Regions from separate parts of the Kitasatospora sp. NPDC002522 genome, predicted to be linked through region 3. Evidence: riboswitches for the same ligand, from Rfam matches in the RefSeq annotation. Region 3 holds a riboswitch; each other region holds the start of a gene.
The links. Region 3 has a riboswitch for cobalamin ahead of ACWD4U_RS15405 (cobalamin biosynthesis protein). Riboswitches for the same ligand answer to the same signal wherever they lie in the genome.
Positions count from the first base shown of each region.

Region 1: it holds a riboswitch for cobalamin, as region 3 does, so the genes downstream of both, ACWD4U_RS04685 (ribonucleoside-diphosphate reductase subunit alpha) here and ACWD4U_RS15405 (cobalamin biosynthesis protein) in region 3, are expected to answer to the same signal.
Region 2: it holds a riboswitch for cobalamin, as region 3 does, so the genes downstream of both, ACWD4U_RS31675 (Nickel transporter NicT) here and ACWD4U_RS15405 (cobalamin biosynthesis protein) in region 3, are expected to answer to the same signal.

Region 1 is NZ_JBSFXE010000004.1:114,066-120,687, reverse strand. Features, by position in the region: gene ACWD4U_RS04700 (histidine phosphatase family protein) at 22-768, shown strand; gene ACWD4U_RS04695 (helix-turn-helix domain-containing protein) at 827-1,798, opposite strand; gene ACWD4U_RS04690 (GNAT family N-acetyltransferase) at 2,068-2,562, shown strand; cobalamin riboswitch at 2,655-2,781, shown strand; gene ACWD4U_RS04685 (ribonucleoside-diphosphate reductase subunit alpha) at 2,953-5,367, shown strand; gene ACWD4U_RS04680 (ribonucleotide-diphosphate reductase subunit beta) at 5,367-6,380, shown strand; gene ACWD4U_RS04675 (BTAD domain-containing putative transcriptional regulator) at 6,430-6,622, opposite strand, start outside.
Region 2 is NZ_JBSFXE010000057.1:10,940-17,561, reverse strand. Features, by position in the region: gene ACWD4U_RS31700 (aminopeptidase P family protein) at 1-689, opposite strand, end outside; gene rpmG (50S ribosomal protein L33) at 822-986, shown strand; gene ACWD4U_RS31690 (type B 50S ribosomal protein L31) at 1,021-1,263, shown strand; gene ACWD4U_RS31685 (helix-turn-helix domain-containing protein) at 1,319-1,894, opposite strand; gene ACWD4U_RS31680 (DMT family transporter) at 2,013-2,858, shown strand; gene ACWD4U_RS31675 (Nickel transporter NicT) at 2,914-4,023, opposite strand; cobalamin riboswitch at 4,055-4,252, opposite strand; gene ACWD4U_RS31670 (DUF6445 family protein) at 4,366-5,058, opposite strand; gene ACWD4U_RS31665 (Fpg/Nei family DNA glycosylase) at 5,143-5,949, opposite strand; gene ACWD4U_RS31660 (helix-turn-helix domain-containing protein) at 6,069-6,622, opposite strand, start outside.
Region 3 is NZ_JBSFXE010000015.1:68,033-74,654, forward strand. Features, by position in the region: gene ACWD4U_RS15400 (cobyric acid synthase) at 1-865, opposite strand, end outside; gene ACWD4U_RS15405 (cobalamin biosynthesis protein) at 862-1,845, opposite strand; cobalamin riboswitch at 1,879-2,024, opposite strand; gene ACWD4U_RS15410 (helix-turn-helix domain-containing protein) at 2,242-2,910, shown strand; gene ACWD4U_RS15415 (hypothetical protein) at 3,034-3,729, shown strand; gene ACWD4U_RS15420 (alpha/beta hydrolase) at 3,885-5,000, shown strand; gene ACWD4U_RS15425 (hypothetical protein) at 5,233-6,622, shown strand, end outside.

The DNA of each region.
Region 1 (6,622 bases), on a different contig from region 3:
ACCGACCACGGGGAGCCACGCATGACCGACCTCACCACGGTACGCAACGGGCATCGCAGCCAGCCGGACGGCCGGCCGCGGCTGCCCTCGGTGCTGATCGCCACCCGGCACGGCGAGTCGACGGCCAACGTGGAGTTCCGGCACGCCGACGCCACCGGCGCGCTGTCCGTCCCGATCACCTCCCGGGACGCCGACATCCCGCTGTCGCTGCGCGGCCAGGCCCAGGCCCACGACCTGGGCCGCTGGTGGGCCGACCTGCCGCCCGCCGACCGCCCCCGCTCGCTGTGGTGCTCGCCGTACCTGCGCACCGCCGAGACCGCCAGAATCGCGCTCGCCCAGGCCTCCGGCATGGGCGCCGTCCCGGTCGGCCTGCCGGTGCGCTACGACGAGCGGCTGCGCGACCGCGAACTCGGGGTGCTGGAGATGCTCACCAAGGCCGCGATCGAGCGTGACCACCCCGCGGAGGCCGAGCGCCGCCGCCGGATGGGCGAGCTGTACTACCGCCCGCCGGGCGGCGAGTCCTGGCTGGACGTGGCGCTGCGGGTGCGCTCGCTGCTGCGCGACCTGGCCGAGGAGGAGGCCGGTCGGCCGGTGCTGGTGGTGGCGCACGACTGCACGGTGCTGATGATGCGCCACGTGCTGGACCGGCTCGGCGAGGAGCAGCTGCTGGCCCTCGACCCGGTCGCCAACTGCTCGACCAGCGTCTGGCGGGCCCGCGACGGGCGGCTGCGCCCGCAGTCCTGGAACCAGACCGGCCACCTGTCCTGACGCGCCGTCAGGGCCGCGGGAGGGCCCCGGGACGGCGTGCGGGCCGTCGGGGCGGGGCTCAGGCCGCCGGGCTCACGGCCGGCCGGGGGTGGCCGAAGGCCCGCCGGTAGGCCTGCGGGGTGGTGCCGAGCCGGCGGCCGAAGTGGTGGCGCAGGGTGGCGGCGTTGCCGAAGCCGCAGCGCGCGGCGACGGCGTCCACGCTCTCGTCGGTGGACTCCAGCAGCCGCTGGGCGAACAGCACCCGCTGCCCGATCAGCCAGCGGTGCGGGGTGGTGCCGGTCTCCTGCTGGAAGCGGCGGGCGAAGGTGCGCGGCGACATGTGGGCGAGCTGGGCGAGCCGCTCGACGCTGGTCTCCTCCTCCAGGTGGCGGCGCATCCACTCCAGCACCCCGCCGAGGGAGTCGCCCTCGCCCTCCGGCAGCGGGCGGTTGATGAACTGGGCCTGCCCGCCGTCCCGGTGCGGGGCGACCACCATCCGGCGGGCGATGCCGCGGGCCACCTCGGCGCCCTGCACCTTGCGCACCAGGTGCAGGCAGGCGTCGATGCCGGCCGCGGTGCCCGCCGAGGTGATCACGGGGTCGTCGTCGACGTACAGCACGTCCGGTTCGACGGTGGTCAGCGGGAAGCGCTCGGCCATCAGGTCCGCATACCGCCAGTGGGTGGTGGAGCGCCGGCCGTCGAGCAGGCCGGCCGCGCCGAGCAGGAAGCTGCCGGAGCAGATCGACAGCAGGTGCGCGCCGCGGGCCAGCGCGGCGCGCAGCGCCTCGCACAGCTCCTCGGGGTAGTGGTCGCGGATGCCGGTGGCGGTGGCGATCACCAGGTCGGCCTCGGCGATCCGCTCGGGGCCGTGCGGCACGTCGATGCTGAACCCGGCGTGCGTGCGCATCGGGCCGGGGCGGTCGCCGACCAGCGCGAAGTCGTAGACCGGCAGGCCCTCCTCGCTCCGGTCCAGGCCGAACACCTCGCAGGCCACGCCCAGTTCGAAGGGGTGGACCTCCTCCAGCACGATCACCGCGACGTTGCTCAGCATGGGTCCAGGATGGCAGTGGCAGGATTTCGAGGCAAGCAGGCTTTCCTGCCACTCGTACGCGGTGCGCCCGGAGCGGAGAGTGGACCCATGACCACCGCGCTCGCCCTGCTGGGCCTCCTCGGCAGTTTCGGACTCCTCGGCGTCCTGGTCGGCCGCGACCTGGACCGGACCACCAGGCACGGCCGGGACAACCGCCACCGCCCCACCGGCTATCCCGTCGACCCGGACCTCGCCGACCCGCGCCGGATCCGCTCCGGCACACTGTCCGAATGCAGCCCCCGATCATCCGCCGCGCCCTCGCCGAGGACCTCGAAGGCGCCGGCGCGGTCAGCGTCGAGGCCTTCGTCGGCGACGGCCACACCCGCTCCGATTCCCCGTACGTCCACCTGCTGAGGGACGCCGCGCGCCGCGACCGGGAGGCCGAACTCCTGGTCGCGGTCGACGCGTCGGGGCAGGTCCTCGGCTGTGTGACCTTCGCCGCCGGCGGCACCGAGTGGGCGGACATCGCCGAGCCGCACGAGGGCGAGATCCGGATGCTGGCGGTCGGCGCGGCGGCCCGCGGCCGCGGCGTCGGCCGGGCCCTGGTGGCCGCCGCGATGGAGCGCAGCCGGGAGCTGGGCCTGGCCGGAATGGCGTTCTCCACCCGGCCCGCGATGACCGCCGCGCACCGGATCTACGAGGCGCTGGGCTTCGTCCGCACCCCCGCCCGGGACTGGCAGCCGATGCCCGGCCTTCAGCTGATGGTCTACACGATCCGGTTCTGACGGGCGCTTCGCATCCGTCCTGTTGTCTACGCGCGGACGGGCCGACACGACACGCGCTACTACATCTGGTGCTTCCAGCTCCAGCCGCCACTACATGTATGCTCACTCTCGCTGTCAACGCAGGGGAACCCGGTGCGAGTCCGGGACTGCCCCGCAACGGTGAGCGGGCTGCAGCGACGCCCGCGCAGTCCGAGGACCTGCCGACGGTGTGCGACACGGCATCCCCGCAGACGCCATGCAGCACTGCTTTGCCGTCCGGTCTCGCGGGCGGGCCGGGGGTGGGTCTTTCGCGCGCCGTTACGCGTTTTCGGCGTGCCGTCCTCCCCTGCCGCACGCGCGGATCCGGACAACCGTGCCACGTCCGACCGCCGCCACAGGAGAGAGTGCGCCTTGACCGTCGCCGCCTCAGTCACCCTGCCGTCCCAGGGTTCCGCCGACACCTTCACCGATCCCGGTGCGGCGCTGCTTCGGCTGCTCACCGACCGCAGCACCGATCTCCCCCAGGTGGACCCCGGCCACGTCGCCGCCGCCGCACTGCGCGGCCGCCATGCCGGCTCGGACTTCGCCGAGCTGCGCGGGCTGGCCGTGGAGGCCGCCGCGTCGATGATCGCCGAGGACCCCCAGTACTCGAAGCTGGCCGCCCGCCTGCTCGCCCTGGAGATCCGTGACGAGGCCCGCACCCAGGGCGTCACCGCGTTCTCCGACTCGGTCGCCGTCGGCCACGCCGAGGGCCTGATCGGCGACGCCACCGCCGCCTACGTCGCCGAGCACGCCGCGCTCTTCGACGCGCTGATCGACCCTCAGGGCGACGACCGCTTCGAGTACTTCGGCCTGCGCACCGTCCAGTCCCGCTACCTGCTGCGCCACCCGATCACCCGCAAGGTGGTCGAGACCCCGCAGCACTTCCTGCTCCGCGTGGCGGCGGGCCTCGCGGTCGGCACCGACGAGCGCTCGGTGCACGAGGTGGCCGAGCTGTACCGGCTGATGAGCCGGCTGGAGTACCTGACGTCCTCCCCGACGCTGTTCAACTCCGGCACCCGGCACCCGCAGATGTCCTCCTGCTACCTGCTGGACTCGCCGCTGGACAACCTGGACTCGATCTACAACCGCTACGCGCAGATCGCCCGGCTGTCCAAGCACGCCGGCGGCATCGGCCTGTCCTACTCCCGGATCCGCTCCCGCGGCTCGCTGATCCGCGGCACCAACGGGCAGTCCAACGGCATCGTGCCGTTCCTGCGCACCCTGGACTCCTCCGTGGCGGCGGTCAACCAGGGCGGCCGGCGCAAGGGCGCGGCCTGCGTCTACCTGGAGACCTGGCACGCCGACATCGAGGAGTTCCTGGAGCTGCGCGACAACACCGGCGAGGAGGCGCGGCGCACCCACAACCTGAACCTGGCGCACTGGATCCCGGACGAGTTCATGCGCCGGGTGAACGCCAACCAGGACTGGTCGCTGTTCTCCCCCGCCGACGTGCCCGAGCTGGTCGACCTGTGGGGCGCCGACTTCGACGAGGCGTACCGCAAGGCCGAGCTGGCCGGCAAGGCCGTGCGCACCATCCCCGCGCAGACCCTGTACGCCCGGATGATGCGCACCCTGGCGCAGACCGGCAACGGCTGGATGACCTTCAAGGACGCCTCCAACCGGGCCGCCAACCAGACCGCGCTGCCGGGCCGCGTGGTGCACTCCTCGAACCTGTGCACCGAGATCCTGGAGGTCACCGACGACTCCGAGACCGCGGTCTGCAACCTCGGCTCGGTCAACCTGGGCGCGCACGTCGCCCCGGGCGCCTCGGTCGACGACCTCACGAGCGCGATGGACTGGGAGCGCCTGGACGCCACCGTCCGCACCGCGGTGACCTTCCTCGACCGCGTGATCGACATCAACTTCTACCCGACCACCGAGGCCGGGGCGTCCAACTCCCGCTGGCGCCCGGTGGGCCTGGGCGTGATGGGCCTGCAGGACGTCTTCTTCAAGCTGCGGATCGACTTCGACTCCGCCGAGGCGAAGACCCTCTCCACCCTGATCGCCGAGCGCATCATGCTCACCGCCTACGAGCGCTCCGCCGACCTGGCCGAGCAGTTCGGCCGGCACGAGGCGTACGAGGAGACCCGCGCCGCCCGCGGCCAGCTGCACATCGACCACTTCGGTGCGGCCGCCCCGCAGTGGACCGAGCGCTGGGACGCGCTGCGCGCCCGGATCGCCGCCGTCGGCCTGCGCAACTCGCTGCTGCTCGCCATCGCGCCGACCGCGACCATCGCCTCGATCGCCGGCGTCTACGAGTGCATCGAGCCGCAGGTCTCCAACCTGTTCAAGCGCGAGACGCTGTCCGGCGAGTTCCTCCAGGTCAACCCGTACCTGGTGCGCGAGCTGAAGGACCTCGGCGTCTGGGACCAGCAGACCCGGGACGCGCTGCGCGACGCCAACGGCTCCATCCAGGAGTTCAACTGGCTGCCGCAGGAGGTCCGTTCGCTCTACCGCACGGCGTGGGAGCTGCCCCAGCGCGCGCTGATCGACCTGGCCGCCGCCCGCCAGCCGTACATCGACCAGAGCCAGTCGCTGAACCTGTTCATGGCGGCGCCGACCATCGGCAAGCTCTCCTCGATGTACTCCTACGCCTGGAAGGTCGGTCTCAAGACCACCTACTACCTGCGCTCCCGCCCCGCGACCCGGATCGCCCAGGCCGCCTCCGGAGCCGCCCGCGCCGCCGCCCCCGTGCCGGTGGCCGCCCCGACCCTCAGCCAGGAGGAGCAGGACGCCATCGCCTGCTCCCTGGAGAACCCCGAGTCCTGCGAGGCCTGCCAGTAATGTCCGACGACACGAAGATGCTGCTCGACCCGGGCTTCGAACTGACGCTCCGTCCGATGCGCTACCCGTCGTTCTACGACCGGTACCGGGACGCGATCAAGAACACCTGGACCGTCGAGGAGGTGGACCTGCACTCGGACGTGGCCGACCTGGCCAAGCTCTCCGAGGGCGAGCGCCACCTGATCGGCCGCCTGGTGGCCTTCTTCGCCACCGGCGACTCGATCGTCGCCAACAACGTGGTGCTGAGCCTCTACAAGCACATCAACTCCCCCGAGGCCCGGCTCTACCTGTCCCGGCAGCTGTTCGAGGAGGCCGTGCACGTCCAGTTCTACCTGACGCTGCTGGACACCTACCTGCCCGACCCCGAGGACCGCAACGCGGCCTTCGCCGCGGTGGAGAACATCCCCTCCATCCACCAGAAGGCCCAGTTCTGCTTCAAGTACATGAACGCGGTCGACCACCTCGACTCGCTGCAGACCAAGGAGGACCGCCGCGCGTTCCTCCTCAACCTGATCTGCTTCGCCGCCTGCGTCGAGGGCCTGTTCTTCTACGGCGCCTTCGCGTACGTGTACTGGTTCCGCAGCCGCGGCCTGCTGCACGGCCTGGCGACCGGCACCAACTGGGTGTTCCGCGACGAGTCGATGCACATGGACTTCGCCATGTCGGTGGTCGACACCGTCCGCGAGGAGGAGCCCGACCTCTTCGACGACGAGATGGCCAAGCAGGTCACCGAGATGCTGGAGGAGGCCGTCGAGGCCGAGCTCCAGTTCGCCCGCGACCTGTGCGGCGACGGCCTGGCCGGCATGAACACCGAGTCGATGCGCCAGTACCTGGAGGCCGTCGCCGACCAGCGCCTGGCCCGCCTCGGCCTGCCGATCCGCTACGGCTCCACCAACCCGTTCGGGTTCATGGAGCTGCAGAACGTCCAGGAGCTGACCAACTTCTTCGAGCGCCGGGTCTCCGCGTACCAGGTCGCCGTCGAGGGCTCGGTCTCCTTCGACGACGACTTCTGAGCCGACCGCAGCACGCACCGGGGGTGCGGGGCACCGCCCCGCACCCCCGTCAGCGTTCCAACTCCCGGTCGCCGGCCAGGATCCCGGCCTGCAGCTCGGTGACCGCCCGGCTCGGGTCCAGGCCCTGCTCCTCGCGGAGCAGGTCGCGCAGCTCGGCGTGGACCGCCGGCGCCTCCGCCTGCCGGCCGCAGCGGAACAGCGCCCCGAGCCGTTCGAACCCGGCCGCGCCGAACTGCGGGTCC
Region 2 (6,622 bases), on a different contig from region 3:
CCGCGGTACTGGGCGCCGAGCGCGACGGTGAGGAAGTCGCCCTCCTCGACCCGGCGGTCGGTGGGCTGGTGGCGCTCCAGCCCGGAGTGGCTGCCGGTGCCGACCGAGACCGGGAAGGCCGCCCGGTCGGCGCCGTGGTCGACCATCCGGCGCTCCAGCTCCATCGCCAGGTGCCGCTCGGTGCGGCCGACCAGGATCGACTCCAGCAGCTCGCTGAGCGCCTGGTCGGCGATCTCGGCGGCGATCCGCAGGTCGGCGATCTCGTGCTCGTCCTTGACCACCCGCAGCCGCTCCACCGCGCGGTCCAGGTCGAGCAGCCGGCCCGCGTCGGCCAGCTCGGCCACCGTGCGGTGCCGACTGACCGTCAGGTCGTGCTCCTCGACGGCCAGGTCGCGCACCCGCAGCCGGGCGGCGGCCTCGGCGGCGGCGAAGGCGGCGTCGGTCTCGGCCGCCACCGGGAGCTGGGTGAGTTCCTCGTCCAGCAGCCGCTCCCCGGCCTCCTCCGCCGGCACGTCCTGCGGCAGGGCCAGCACCGCGCGCTCCCGGGTGAGCAGCAGGGCGGCGCCGACCGGGGGGCAGCCGGTGAGGTAGCGGACGTTGGCGGCGCGCGTGATCAGCGCGGCGTCGGCCCCGGAGGCGCTGCAGTACTCGCGGAGGCGTTCGCGTCGGGCGGCGTGCGCGTCGGACATGCCTCGAGCGTACGAACCCCGGCGACGGCCCGCCCGTCGGGCGCGCCGTCAGGGAATGCGGCGGCGGGCGGGTGCGTTGTGGCCTCATGAAAACGGCAATCGTTGCCGGATTCGCAGGCAGAGGAGGTCGAGATGGCGCGCAGCGAGCTGCGACCGGTGGTGACGCTCCGGTCCACCGCGGGCACGGGCTTCACCTACGTCACCCGGAAGAACCGGCGCAACGACCCGGACCGGATGGCGCTGAGGAAGTTCGACCCGGTCGCGGGGCGGCACGTGGAGTTCCGCGAGACCCGTTGACCGACCAGTACGCGAGTGTGGAGGAGGAGCAGAAATGAAGCAGGGAGTGCACCCCGAGTACCGTCCGGTGGTCTTCCGCGACAAGACCGGGGGCCTGTCGTTCCTGACCGGCTCCACCGCGACGAGCGAGCGGACGGTCGAGTGGACGGACGGGCGGAGCTACCCGGTGGTGGACGTCGAGACCTCCTCGGCGAGCCACCCGTTCTACACCGGGAAGGCCAGGCTGCTGGACACCGCCGGCCGGGTGGAGCTGTACCGCCGCCGCTACGGCGGCTGACGGCCCGTCGGAACGGGGCCCCGGGGTTCGCACCGAACCCCGGGGCCCCGTCGCGTCACTTGCCGGGCGGGGGGACGGAGACCACCAGGGTGAGGCGGCAGGGGACGGTGCCGTGGTTGCCGTAGGCGTGGGCGGTGGCGGCCTCGTAGGAGGCGGTGGAGCCGGCCGGGATGGCGTGGTCGCGGCCGTCCAGGGTGAGGGTGAGGACGCCCTCGTCAACCCGGGCGATCTCGACGGTGCCGGGCGGGTGCGGGTCGGACGCGTGGGCCTCGCCGGGCTGCAGCAGCCAGTCCCAGAGTTCGAGCGGACCGGGGGCCTCGATGCCGTTCAGCAGGACGCCGCGGCCGCCGGACGGGCCGGACCAGAGCCGGACCGCCTCCTCCCCGGGCACGATCCGCACGGTGGAGGTCTCGTCGTAGTCGAGCAGCCGGGCGATCGAGACGCCGAGCGCGTCCGCGAGCCGGACCACGGTGCCCACCGAGGGGTTGGTGCGGCCCTGCTCGATCTGGACCACCATGCCGCGGCTGACGCCGGAACGGGCGGACAGCGCGTCCAGGGTGTGGCCGCGTTCGGTGCGCAGCCGCTTCAGGTTGCGGGCGAGGGCCTGGGTGACGAGGTCGGGATCCGGCACGCGTGAGTCCAATATTCTGGTTGGAGTAGTCCAGTCTCCTGAACTACGCTTCGGGCGGAACGACAGATCCACCGAACTGTACTGCGGAGTCCACCATGCTGCCCTGGAGCTGCGCTTCATGAGCGCCGCGCTCGCCCTGCTCGCCAGCCTGCTCTGGGGAGTCGCCGACTACGGCGGCGGCGCGATCACCCGGCGGCTGCCCGCGCTGACGGTGGTGGTGCTCTCGCAGGCCGCGGCCGCCGCCGTGCTGCTGGTGGCGGTGGTGGCCACCGGCGGCTTCGCGGACGCGGGGCCCGGGCTCTGGTACGCGGTGGCGGCCGGCCTGATCGGGCCGGTCGCGCTGCTGGCCTTCTACCGGGCGCTGGCGCTCGGCCCGATGGGCGTGGTGTCGCCGCTGGCCACGGTCGGGGTGGCGGTGCCGATCGGGGTGGGGCTGGCGGTCGGCGAGCGGCCGGGCCTGACCCAGGTGCTGGGCATCCTGGTCGCGGTCGCCGGGGTGGCGCTGGCCGGCGGTCCGCAGCGCGGCGGGGCCGCGGTCAGCCGTCAGGTGCTGGTGCTGACCCTCGGCGCGGCGCTCACCTTCGGCGCGGTGCTGGCGCTGATCGCGCACGCCAGCAGCGGCGGCGGGCTGCTGCTCGCCCTGCTGGTGCAGCGGGTGACCAACGCCGTGGTGGGCGCCGGGATGCTCGCCGCGGCGGCCCGCCGGCAGCCGCTCGAACTGCGCACCGCCGGGCGGTCGCTGCCCGCGCTGACCGCGGTCGGGGTGGCCGACGTGGCCGCGAACGGGCTGTACGCCGCCGCCTCACACCTGGGCTCGGTGGCGGTCGCGGCCGTGCTGGCCTCGCTCTACCCGGTGGTGACGGCGCTGATGGCGCGCGGGCTGCTGAAGGAGCGGCTGCTGCGGGTGCAGGTGGTCGGCGCGGGGCTGGCGGTGGCCGGCTCGCTGATCCTGGCGGCGGGCTGACACCGCGTCAGCCGCTGCCCGGCCAGGCACCCCGCCCGGTCAACTCCCCGCCCGGTCAGCCCGCGTTCGCGAAGGCGCGGGTGCGCTTGGCGACCTGCCAGTAGCCGATCGCGGCCGCCCAGACCACCACGAACAGGCCGACGATCACGAAGCCCACGTTGTCCAGGCTCAGCCCGGCGATCCACCCGGTGACCGGGTCGGTGAGCGACAGCTTGTCGTGCAGCACGGCGACCAGCTCGATGGTGCCGATCAGGAAGGCCACCGCGATCGACAGGCCCGTGATGGTCAGGTTGTAGTACACCTTGCGGACCGGGTTGGAGAACGCCCACTGGTAGGCGAAGTTCATGAACGTGCCGTCCAGGGTGTCGAACAGGCTCATCCCGGCGGCGAACAGCAGCGGCAGGCAGACCACCGCGTACCAGGGCAGCCCGGCCGCCGCGCCCGAGCCGGCCATCACCATCAGGGTGACCTCGGTGGCGGTGTCGAAGCCCAGGCCCAGCACCATGCCGACCGGGAACATCTGGCCCGGACGGGAGATCGAGCGGGTGGCGCGGTTCAGCACCCGGGCCAGCAGGCCGCGCGACGTCAGGTGCCTCTCCAGCTCGGCCTCGTCGAACTGGCCGGCCCGCATCGCCCGGAACACCCGCAGGATGCCCAGCAGGGCGACCAGGTTGAGCGCGGCGATCAGGTACAGGAAGGCGCCCGAAGCGGTGGTGCCGATGGTGCCCAGCACCTGATGGGTCGTCGACTCGTCGTCCATCAGCGTGCCCGCCAGCGCCGCTCCCCCGGCGACCAGGCCGGCCATGAGCACCACCATCGAGGAGTGGCCGAGGGCGAACCAGAAGCCCACCGAGACCGGGCGGCGGCCGTCCGCCATCAGCTTGCGGGTGGTGTTGTCGATCACCGCGATGTGGTCGGCGTCGAAGGCGTGCCGCATGCCCAGGGTGTACGCGGTGACGCCCAGGCCCACGCCGAACACCTGGGTGCCGACCTGGTACCGGTGCGGCGCCACCAGGAAGAACAGGGTGCCGAAGGCCACCACGTGCAGCGCCAGGATCACGGCCATCAGCCCCGCCGTGCGCAGGGTGTCCTCGCGCCGCCAGCGGAAGCTCGGCAACGCGGCGCCCGGACTGTTCTCGGGCAGGGTCAGTTCGGACGCGGTCATCCGCGGATCACGCTCCAGCACCTCGTGGATCACTTCGTGAGATGCCGTGGCCGGTCTCCTGGCTGACGGGGTGTTGCGCGCCGGCGCCCGGCCTTCCCGGCCGCGACGGGGCCAGTGGCACGAGGTGGGAGCCGACGACTCCCCGATCACAGTGGCGAGGGCCGCTCCGGACTCCTGTGGCGAGGCACAGTGCACCGGCTTCCCGAACACCACGGCCCGACCACCGTAGGACCGACGCGCCCGCAGCGGCAAGGCCGCACGGGCGTGCGGGTCCGCAGGTGGCGAAGATCACGCCCGGGCGGGTCCGGTGACGGCGCGTCACCGGGCCGGGGTGACGGAGCGTCAGGCCATCCAGAAGAAGACGCAGGTCATCCGCTTCTCGTCGAGCGTCGCGCCGTGGTACTCGCTCGCCGTGTGCATCAGGTTGGCGGTGTAGAGCAGCAGCCGGTTGTAGCGGTGCGGGACGGCCAGGTCCTCGGTGAAGGAGTCCGGCGGGACGAAGCGGGTGCCGAGGGCGTCCACCAGGTTGTTGTGCGGGGCGACCACGGTGTTCCCGCCGAGCCGGCCGCCGGGCAGGCTCTGCCGGTAGAAGCTGGTGCCGCACCGCTTCGGGACGCCCGGGTTGAGGTACAGCACCGCGGCGTAGCGGCAGAGCGAGCGGGAGTCGGTGTGCGGCCGCGGCTCGCACTCCCCCGCGCCCACCACCTGCACGCAGTTGTGGTTGAAGGTGCCGCCCTCGGCCTCGCCCAGCGCCCAGATCCGCGGCACCCCGATGGTCTCCCGGACCAGCTTCTCGACGTGTGCCAGCTCCTCGGGCTCCAGCCCGGGCATCGCCCGCAGCCCCGGCCAGGCCTCGGGCTTGTGCGGGTAGCCCTCCTCCCAGTCGGTGCGCGCCAGGTGCCGGGCGCGCACCGCGTCCGGATCGGGCAGCACGTCGTCCAGTACCCAGTAGTCGCGGCCCTTGGTGGGCTTGCGGTAGGGCAGGACGGGCAGCGCCGGGGTCGGGCGCGGGGCCTGGAAGGGTTGAGCAGGCATGGCCCCGACAATAGGAGCGCCGCCCCGCGCCCTCACCCAAGAAGCGGTCAACCTTGCGTCAAGGCTTGGCGATCCGACGGCACGTCAGGGTCGCTGGCAGCTCGGGCACCAGAACAGGTTGCGGGCGGCCAGTTCCTCCGTGCGCACCGGGGTGCCGCAGACCAGGCAGGGCTGGTCGGTGCGGCGGTAGACGTACACCTCGCCGCCGTGGTCGTCCACCCGCGGCGGGCGGCCCATCGCCTCCGGGGTGTGCTCCGGGCGGACGGTGTCGATCCGGCCCGCGGCGGCACCCGCGTGCATCAGCTCCACCAGGTCCGACCAGATCGCCTCCCACTCCGCCCGGCTGAGCGAGCGGCCCGGACGGTGCGGGCTGATGCCGAGCCGGAACAGCACCTCGGCGCGGTAGACGTTGCCGACGCCCGCCAGCACCTTCTGGTCCATCAGCAGCGCGGCCACCGTCGTGCCGCTGCGCGAGATCCGCCGCCAGGCGTCGTCGCCGGCCTGGTCCGGGCGCAGCGGGTCGGGGCCCAGGCGGCGGTGCAGCGCCAGCTTCTCGGCCGGGGTGAGCAGCTCGCAGGTGTTGGGGGCGCGCAGGTCGGCGTAGTGCTCCTCGCCCTGGATCCGCAGCCGGACCTGCCCCACCGGGACGGGGGCCGGCCCGCCGCCGAAGGTGAACCCGCCGTACAGGCCCAGGTGCACGTGCAGCCAGGACTCCCCGAAGCCCAGGAACAGGTGCTTCCCGTGCGCCTCCGCCTCGTCCAGCACTCGGCCGTCCAGTAGTGCGGCGCCCTCCGCGAAGCGGCCCTGCGGGCTGGACACCGCGACCGGTCGGCCGGCGAACAGCGCGGCGTTCTGCCTGGCCAGGCGATGGATGACGTGCCCCTCCGGCACCGGCGTCAACTCCTTGGATCGGGGTGGCTGAAGGACTCCATCATCCCAGCCGGGTCGGACAGGCCGGCCGGGGCGACTGGCTCCGGGCTCCTGGACCCGCGCTCCGGGTGGCGGGCCGGTCAGAGGTCGGCGGCGGCGGCGTGGAGGGTGGCGAGGGCGCGGCGGGCGAGGGCGGAGAAGTCCGTGTCGTCGGTGGCGGTCCACTCGGCGAGGGCGGTGCGCAGCGCGAGGGAGGCGAGTTCGGCGGCCAGAGCGGCGGTCGGGGCGGGGACGTCGCGGGCGCGCAGGGCGTCGGTCAACGCGGCGACGAGGCCGGCCCGCTTGAGGAGTTCACGCTCCGTCAGCTCCGGGTGGGCGGCGATCACCTGCTGGCGGTCGCGGACGGCCTGCCGCCGCTCCGGGCGGAAGCCGTACGTCGCAGCGGCGTCCAGCGCGGCGGCGACCGCCTCCAGCGGGCCGGTCCCGGCCGGGGCGGCGGCGACCGCCTCGGCCAACAGCCGGCCCAGCACGTCACCGCCGAACAGCACCTCGCGCTTGTCGGTGAAGTGCCGGAAGAAGGTGCTCTTGCCCAGGCCCGCGCGCTCGGCGATCTCGGCGACGGTGGTGCGCTCGTAACCCTGCTGGACGAACAGGTCCAGCGCGGCGCGCTCCAGCCGCTCGCCTGCGTTCGGTT
Region 3 (6,622 bases):
TCGCCCAGCGGACCAGCACCCCCGGCTCCTGGGCCAGCGCGTCCACGTCCGTGAAGTTCGACAGCCGGGGCAGCCGCACCACCGCGACCCGCAGCACCTCCGCCCCGGCCGGCCCGGCCACCGGCGGGCGCTGCGCCACCGACGCCAGGTCCAGCGAGTCCTCGGCGTCCAGCCACAGCCCCGACAGCATCGGGAACGTCCCCAGCACCGGACGGCCCGTCAACTGCCGCAGCATCTCCAGCCCCGGCGCGAGCAGCCGGGCGTCGCCGCGGAACTTGTTGACGATCCAGCCCGAGATCAGCGCCTGGTCCTCCGCGGACAGCAGCGCCAGGGTGCCGAACATCGACGCGAACACCCCGCCGCGGTCGATGTCGCCGACCACCACGACCGGCAGCCGCGCCGCCGACGCCAGGCCCATGTTGGCGATGTCCCGGTCCCGCAGGTTGATCTCCGCCGGGGAGCCCGCGCCCTCGCAGACCACCACGTCGAACCGCGACCGCAGGTCCGCCAGGCACTCCAACGACCGCTCCAGCAGCACCGGTTTGCGCTCCCGGTAGTCCAGCGCCCCGACCTCCGCGACGGCCCGCCCGAGCAGCACCACCTGGCTGCGCCCGTCCGCCCCCGGCTTCAGCAGCACCGGGTTCATCGCCGCCTCCGGCTCCACCCCCGCCGCCTGCGCCTGCATCGCCTGCGCCCGGCCGATCTCCGCCCCGTCGGCCGTCACGAACGAGTTCAACGACATGTTCTGCGCCTTGAACGGCGCCACCCGCACCCCCTGCCGGGACAGCCACCGGCAGATCCCCGCGGTGACCACGCTCTTCCCGGCATCGGACGTCGTACCGGCGACCAGCAACGCGCCGTTCACGGGCGGGCTCCTTCGGAGGGGAGAGAGGAAGAGGAGAACGCACCCCGGGGGCGCGACAGCGCCACGGCCCGCGCGGCGACGGTGACCCCCAGCGCCAGGGCCCCCACCCGCCGCGACAGCCGGCAGGCCCGTTCGATGTCCGCGACGCCGACCGGGGGGAGCTCCGCGCCCAGGACCGGCCGGTGCTCGACCCGCTCGCCGTACTGCAGCGTCCCGCCGAGGCGGACGCCGAGCGCGCCCGCGAACGCCGACTCGGCCTGCCCGGCGTTCGGGCTCGGGTGGGCGGAGCCGTCCCGCCGCCAGACCCGCCAGGTCCGGCCCGGGGCGCCCGAGGCGGCGACCGTCAGCAGCGCGGTGAGCCGGGCACCCGGCCAGCCCGCGACGTCGTCCAGCCGCGCCGCGGCCCAGCCGAAACGGCGGTACCGCGCGGACCTGTGGCCCACCATCGCGTCCAGCGTGTTGACCGCACGGAACGCCAACAACCCCGGGGCGCCCGCCAGTCCGCCCCACACCAGGGCGTTCACCACGGCGTCCGCGGTGTTCTCGGCGACCGACTCCACCACCGCCCGGGCCACCTGCTGCTCGTCCAGGCCGGAGGGGTCGCGTCCGCACAGGTGGGGGAGACGCTCCCGAGCCGCCGTCAGATCCCCGGCCGCCAACGACCGTCCGACGGTCCGCGCCTCCCGGGTCAGCGACGTCCCGCCCAGCACGGTGAAGGTGGCGGCGGCCGTCAGCGCGGCCGCGGCCGGCCGCGAACGCCGCACCGCGCGCTCGGCGAGCACCGTGCCCGCGGCGACCGCGCCCACGGCGAGCGCGGTGTGCACCGCCCCGGCCCCGCGGTGGTCACGCCACAGGCGCTTCTCCAACCGGGCGGCGGCGCTGCCGAACAGGGCGACCGGATGCCCGCGCCGAGGGTCGCCCAGCCGGGCGTCCGCGAGGTACCCCGCGACCGCGCCCACCAGGTACGGGGCAGCCCGCATGGCGTCGTGTCCTCACTCAGGGTCCGCGCCCTGGATCGACGGAACGAAAGGCCAGAGTCTCCTGACTCCCGGACGCCCCATCGGGCTCCCCGGTCACAGTGGCGGGACCGCGCCGGACTCGCACCGGCTTCCTCTGCTTACCTCCGTTTGGCCCGAAGATCCCACCACGCCCGCTTCCCGCCAGTCAACCGAGGTGACGGAGGGTTTGGTCACACACGGTCGCCGTCCGAGCGCTCCCGGCCGAGCGGCTGTCGCTCCGTCACTACGTCCGATCCGGCGTCCGGTTCGTCCACCCCCCTCTCGTTCGATCGACCAGTCGTCGGCCGGGACCGCCCGCCCCGCTTCGTGTCTTCGGCGGGTGGGGCCCGCCGCCGTCCGCCCGTACGTTCAGGGGGCATGCGACGCAGACAGCTGCCGGCCCCGCCCGTGCCGTTCTCCCCCGCCGCGGCCCGGGCCCACCGGACCGGCCTCGGCCTGACACCCGATCAGGTCGCCGAAGGCCTCGCCGCCCACGGCATCCGCCTGCTGCCCGCCCACGTCCTCGGCTGGGAGAGCGGCCACATCGTCCCCACCGAAGAGGAGCTCATCGCCCTCGCCCGCACCCTCTGGTGCCCGCCCGTCCAGCTCATGGGCGGAGCCCCGCGCACCCTGCGCGACTTCCGGCTGGCCCGCGAGCTCAGCCAGGAACAGGCCGCCCGCCGCCTCGGCCTCGCGCCCGCCACCTACCAGAAGGCCGAAGCCACCGGGAAGTGGACCGGCGACGAGGAACAGACCCACACCCTCGCCGTCGTCCTCGGCGTCGACCTCCGCACCCTGGTCCACCTCACCGGCCGCGACGCCGAACTCGACTCCCGCCTCCGCCAGGTCGTCCAGGGCCGCTGGCAGGCCCAACTCCGCCCCATCGCCCGCATCGTCCCGGTCGCCCCCGAAGCCCTCGAACACACCCTCGCCACCCTCCAGTCCGAACACCACACCCCCACCCACTGGGGCGCCACCCCGCCCCCGCCCCGCCCCCCGGTCACCCCGCGCTTCTGGCAACTCCTGGCCGAGGAACTGGCGGCCTAGCGGACGGGTGCCAAGGGTCGGTCGAACGGCCGATCCTCAGTCTTCGCTCAGATCATCACCGTCTCGCCCCGTCGTCTGTCAGCATGGCCGCGCCCGACCGGCAGAACGCACCCAGGGGGTTCCATGGCAAGGATCGAAGACACCGGGCCACCGCTGCTGCAACCGTGCCCGAGCTGCGGACTCACCGACGAGGTGGCCGGCGTTCCGGCCGTCTACCACGCCGGGCGGGACAGCGTCAGGATCACGACTCCGGCTCGTTTCGACGATCCCGAGGAGACCGTCACCCGCAGTGTCACCACGTCCCTGTCGGGTGCTCTGGAACCGGCACCGGGGCTCTTGTCCATGCCGTCACCGCTCGGTTGTCTCGCGGGGATGTTGGGACTGGTGTCCATCGGGACCTTCATCGCAGGCGCCGCCGCCGGCCACTGGTTCAGTGACCGCACCACGGCGACGCACCCGCAGAACTACCCGTTCGACCGCACTCCGGTCGCGGACTCGCCACGGCCCGACTTCGCCTTCCTGGGCTGGATCTCCGCACTGGCGCTGGTGGCGGCGATCGCGCTGTTCGTCCGCGCGGCCAAGCATCGGTCGGCCCGAAAACGGCTCCTGGCGGGTCGGGCGGCTGCCGAGCGGCTCTGGTCCCGAGGCTGGTACTGCGCCCGCTGCGGCACCGTCCACTTCCGCACCGAGTCGGGCGAAGAGGCCACAGCGCTGACCCTGCAGGAATTCCGGGCGCTGGTCTGGGAGGCCGGCGGCTACGGCCACCTCGTCGAGGGCGGTCCCCGCCAACCGATGCCGAGGGCTCGTCGGCGCGCATGACCCGGAGCGCGGCCGCTCCCGGTGCACCGTCCCGCTGTCACCGGCGGTCGGCTCCCCGGCCGACCACCCGCTCGCGCGTCCCGGGTCGCCGGGGGCGGCGTCTGCGGGTGGACTGGTGCTCGTAGCCATGGACCGTCAGCCGGGGAGTGCCGTCGATGCGTTGGGGAACCGCCGCCGTTGTCGCAGCCGCCGCAGCAGGGACCGGGGCGGCGTTCCTGCTGCTCGGGAGGAAGGTGTCGAACCGGGTGGTGCGGCCCGGGGAGGTGGAGCCGTTCGCCGCGACGCGGGTGGTGGTGCAGGACCTGGGTCCCGGCCGGGTCGGGCTGACCCGGACCGAGGAGACCCTGCTGACCGGGCACTACGCGCTGGAGTGGCCGGACGGCGGGCACGCGGTGGTCGGCGGTGTCCTGGACCGCGGCGAGCAGCGGGTCCTGCGGCGGCTGGAGCGGGCCGACGGCGGCACCCTGGCCGTCGGCACCGAGGTCCGGGTCACCCCGCGGGTGCTGATCGGGGACCCGCGCACCGCCGCCGGCCTGGACTTCACCGACACCGCGGTCGACGGCGAGCTCGGCCCGCTCCCGGCCTGGCACACCACCGGGATCCGCGGCACCTGGGTGGTGCTGATCCACGGCCCCGGCGCCGACCGCACCCAGGCGCTGCCGGTGCTGCCGCTGCTGCACGCGCTGCGCCTGCCCACCCTGACCGTCACCTACCGCGGCGACGAGGGCGCGCCCGCCTCCCCGGACGGCCTGGGGCACTTCGGCGAGACCGAGTGGCGAGACGTCGAGGCGGCGATCGTCCACGCCCTGGACCACGGCGCGGGCCGGGTGGTGCTGTACGGCTGGTCGGTCGGGGCGAGCATCGCGCTGCAGACCGCGGCCCGCTCGACCTGGCGGGAGCGGATCGCCGGCCTGGTGCTGGACTCGGCGGTGCTGGACCTGACCGAGACGATGCGCCGGGAGAGCGCCCGCGGCGGCGCGTCCCCGGCTCTCGCCGAACTCGGCTCGCTCGCCGCGCAGGGCCGCACCGGCGTCGACCTGGCCGGCTTCGCCCGGATCGCGGCCGGCACCGACCTGCCCGCCCCCGCGCTGGTGCTGCACAGCCCCGCTGACCGGATCGCCCCCTGGGCGGCCGCCCAGCGCCTCGCCACCAGCCGGGACGACCTGGTGAGCCTCCAGCCCGTCCCGGACGCCGCACACGCCGCCCTGTGGAACGCCGACCCGGCGGCCTACACCGAGGCGCTGCGCCGCTTCCTCACGCCGCTGCTGTGACGGCGGCGGCCGGCGCCGTGACGGCGATCACCAGGCGGAACCGGAACGCCGGCCACCGCGTCCTGTTCTCGCAGGCTGCGCGGTATTGTTCATGTGCATGCCAGAAAACGGAGCGATCCGTCCCGCTTTGCGGTGGCTTGTCCACCCTTCGTTCGAACGGTTGGGACAGCGCGCCGAGACAGCCCGGCAGTCGATGTGACAGAAGGCCCGTGCAAGGGGAAGACTGCACGGCGTGACGTCTCGGAACCCGCGCGACCGTGATGCCCCGCACCAGCCGATCCGCACCGGTGCGACGGTGACCCGTCTGCCCGGCACGGCCGGGCGGGCGGACGGCACTGTACCCGGCACCAACCGACGCCGGGTCCCCGCCAAGCCCGGACGCGGCCGCGTGCCCGTCCCGGACGGCTTCCCCGCGCCCGCCGAACTCGCCCCGCTGGCCCGCCGGATGCTCGCCGACGCCGTCCGCGTCGCGCGCTGGGCCGGCGAGCTCGCCGAGGTCGACAAGCGCGGCGAGCTCCTCCCCGAGGACGCCCGCGCCGCCGGCCGCGCCCTCGCGATGACCGTCGGCGCCGCCGCCAACGCCTGGGGCCAGGCCCTGCTGGTCGGCCTGGTGGAACTCCGCGACGGCGGCGCCGGACCCGGCTGGCGGCTGCACGCGTGGGAGCGCGACGACGAGGCGGTGGTCCGCGGCTGGTCCGCGCTGTTCGACGCCTGGACGCTGCTCGCCCCGGTCCCGCCGGTGGCGCTGCGCGGCGTCTTCGCGCAGCTGGCCGGCCAGGCCGTCGACCAGGCCCCGCAGCTGCTCTCCTTCCTGCACCTGGTGGACGGGCCGGTCGCCGACAGCGAGCTGCTCGAACTGCTCCGCCGCGGCCTGGACGAGCGCCGCCTCGGCCCCGGCACCTTCCCGCTCTCGCCGGTCCCGCACGCCGCCTCCGCGGTCTCCGCGGTCCGCGGCACCTGCCGCGAGCCGCAGATCGACACCCCGCACGCGCCCGCCGACGTCGCCGCCGTGCTCGACTGGATGCTCGACGGCCTGGCCGCCGTCGGCGCGCTCACCCGCGGGGACGAGGCCGCCGAACTCTCCCCGCTCGGCCACTGGGCGGTGCGCGCCAAGCTCGAGGAGATCTGCACCGTCGCGCAGACCGCCGCCGGGCACATCGAGCAGAGCGCCGTGGAGCTGCTCAGCGCCTGCGCCGACTACACCCCCGGACCGGCCCGCGCCGAGTTCCGCGCCTGGGTCGCCGCCCGCCCCGCCGACCGCGCCGTCGCCGAACTCCTCGAGGCCGCCCGCGGCGAGGACGCCCTGGTGCGCGGCCTCGCCTTCGAGGCCCTCCGGGTGGTGGCCGGCTCCACCGCCGAGCAGGGCGTCCGCGCCGCCGTCGAGGAGGCCGTCCTGCGGCCCTACGCGCTGCTCTGGCTCGCCGAACAGCTCGACGAGGGCGGGGTGTCCCCGGCCGACGTGCTGGGCGCGGAGGACGCCGCCTGGCTGTGGGTCGACACCGCCGCCGCCGTCCTCGACCACGGCGAGACCGACCTGCTGGTCGGCCACGTCGAGGGCGCCTCGGCCGGTGAACCCGTCCGCCTGTTCCACCGCGCCCGCCAGTCCGGCCACCCGCGAGCCG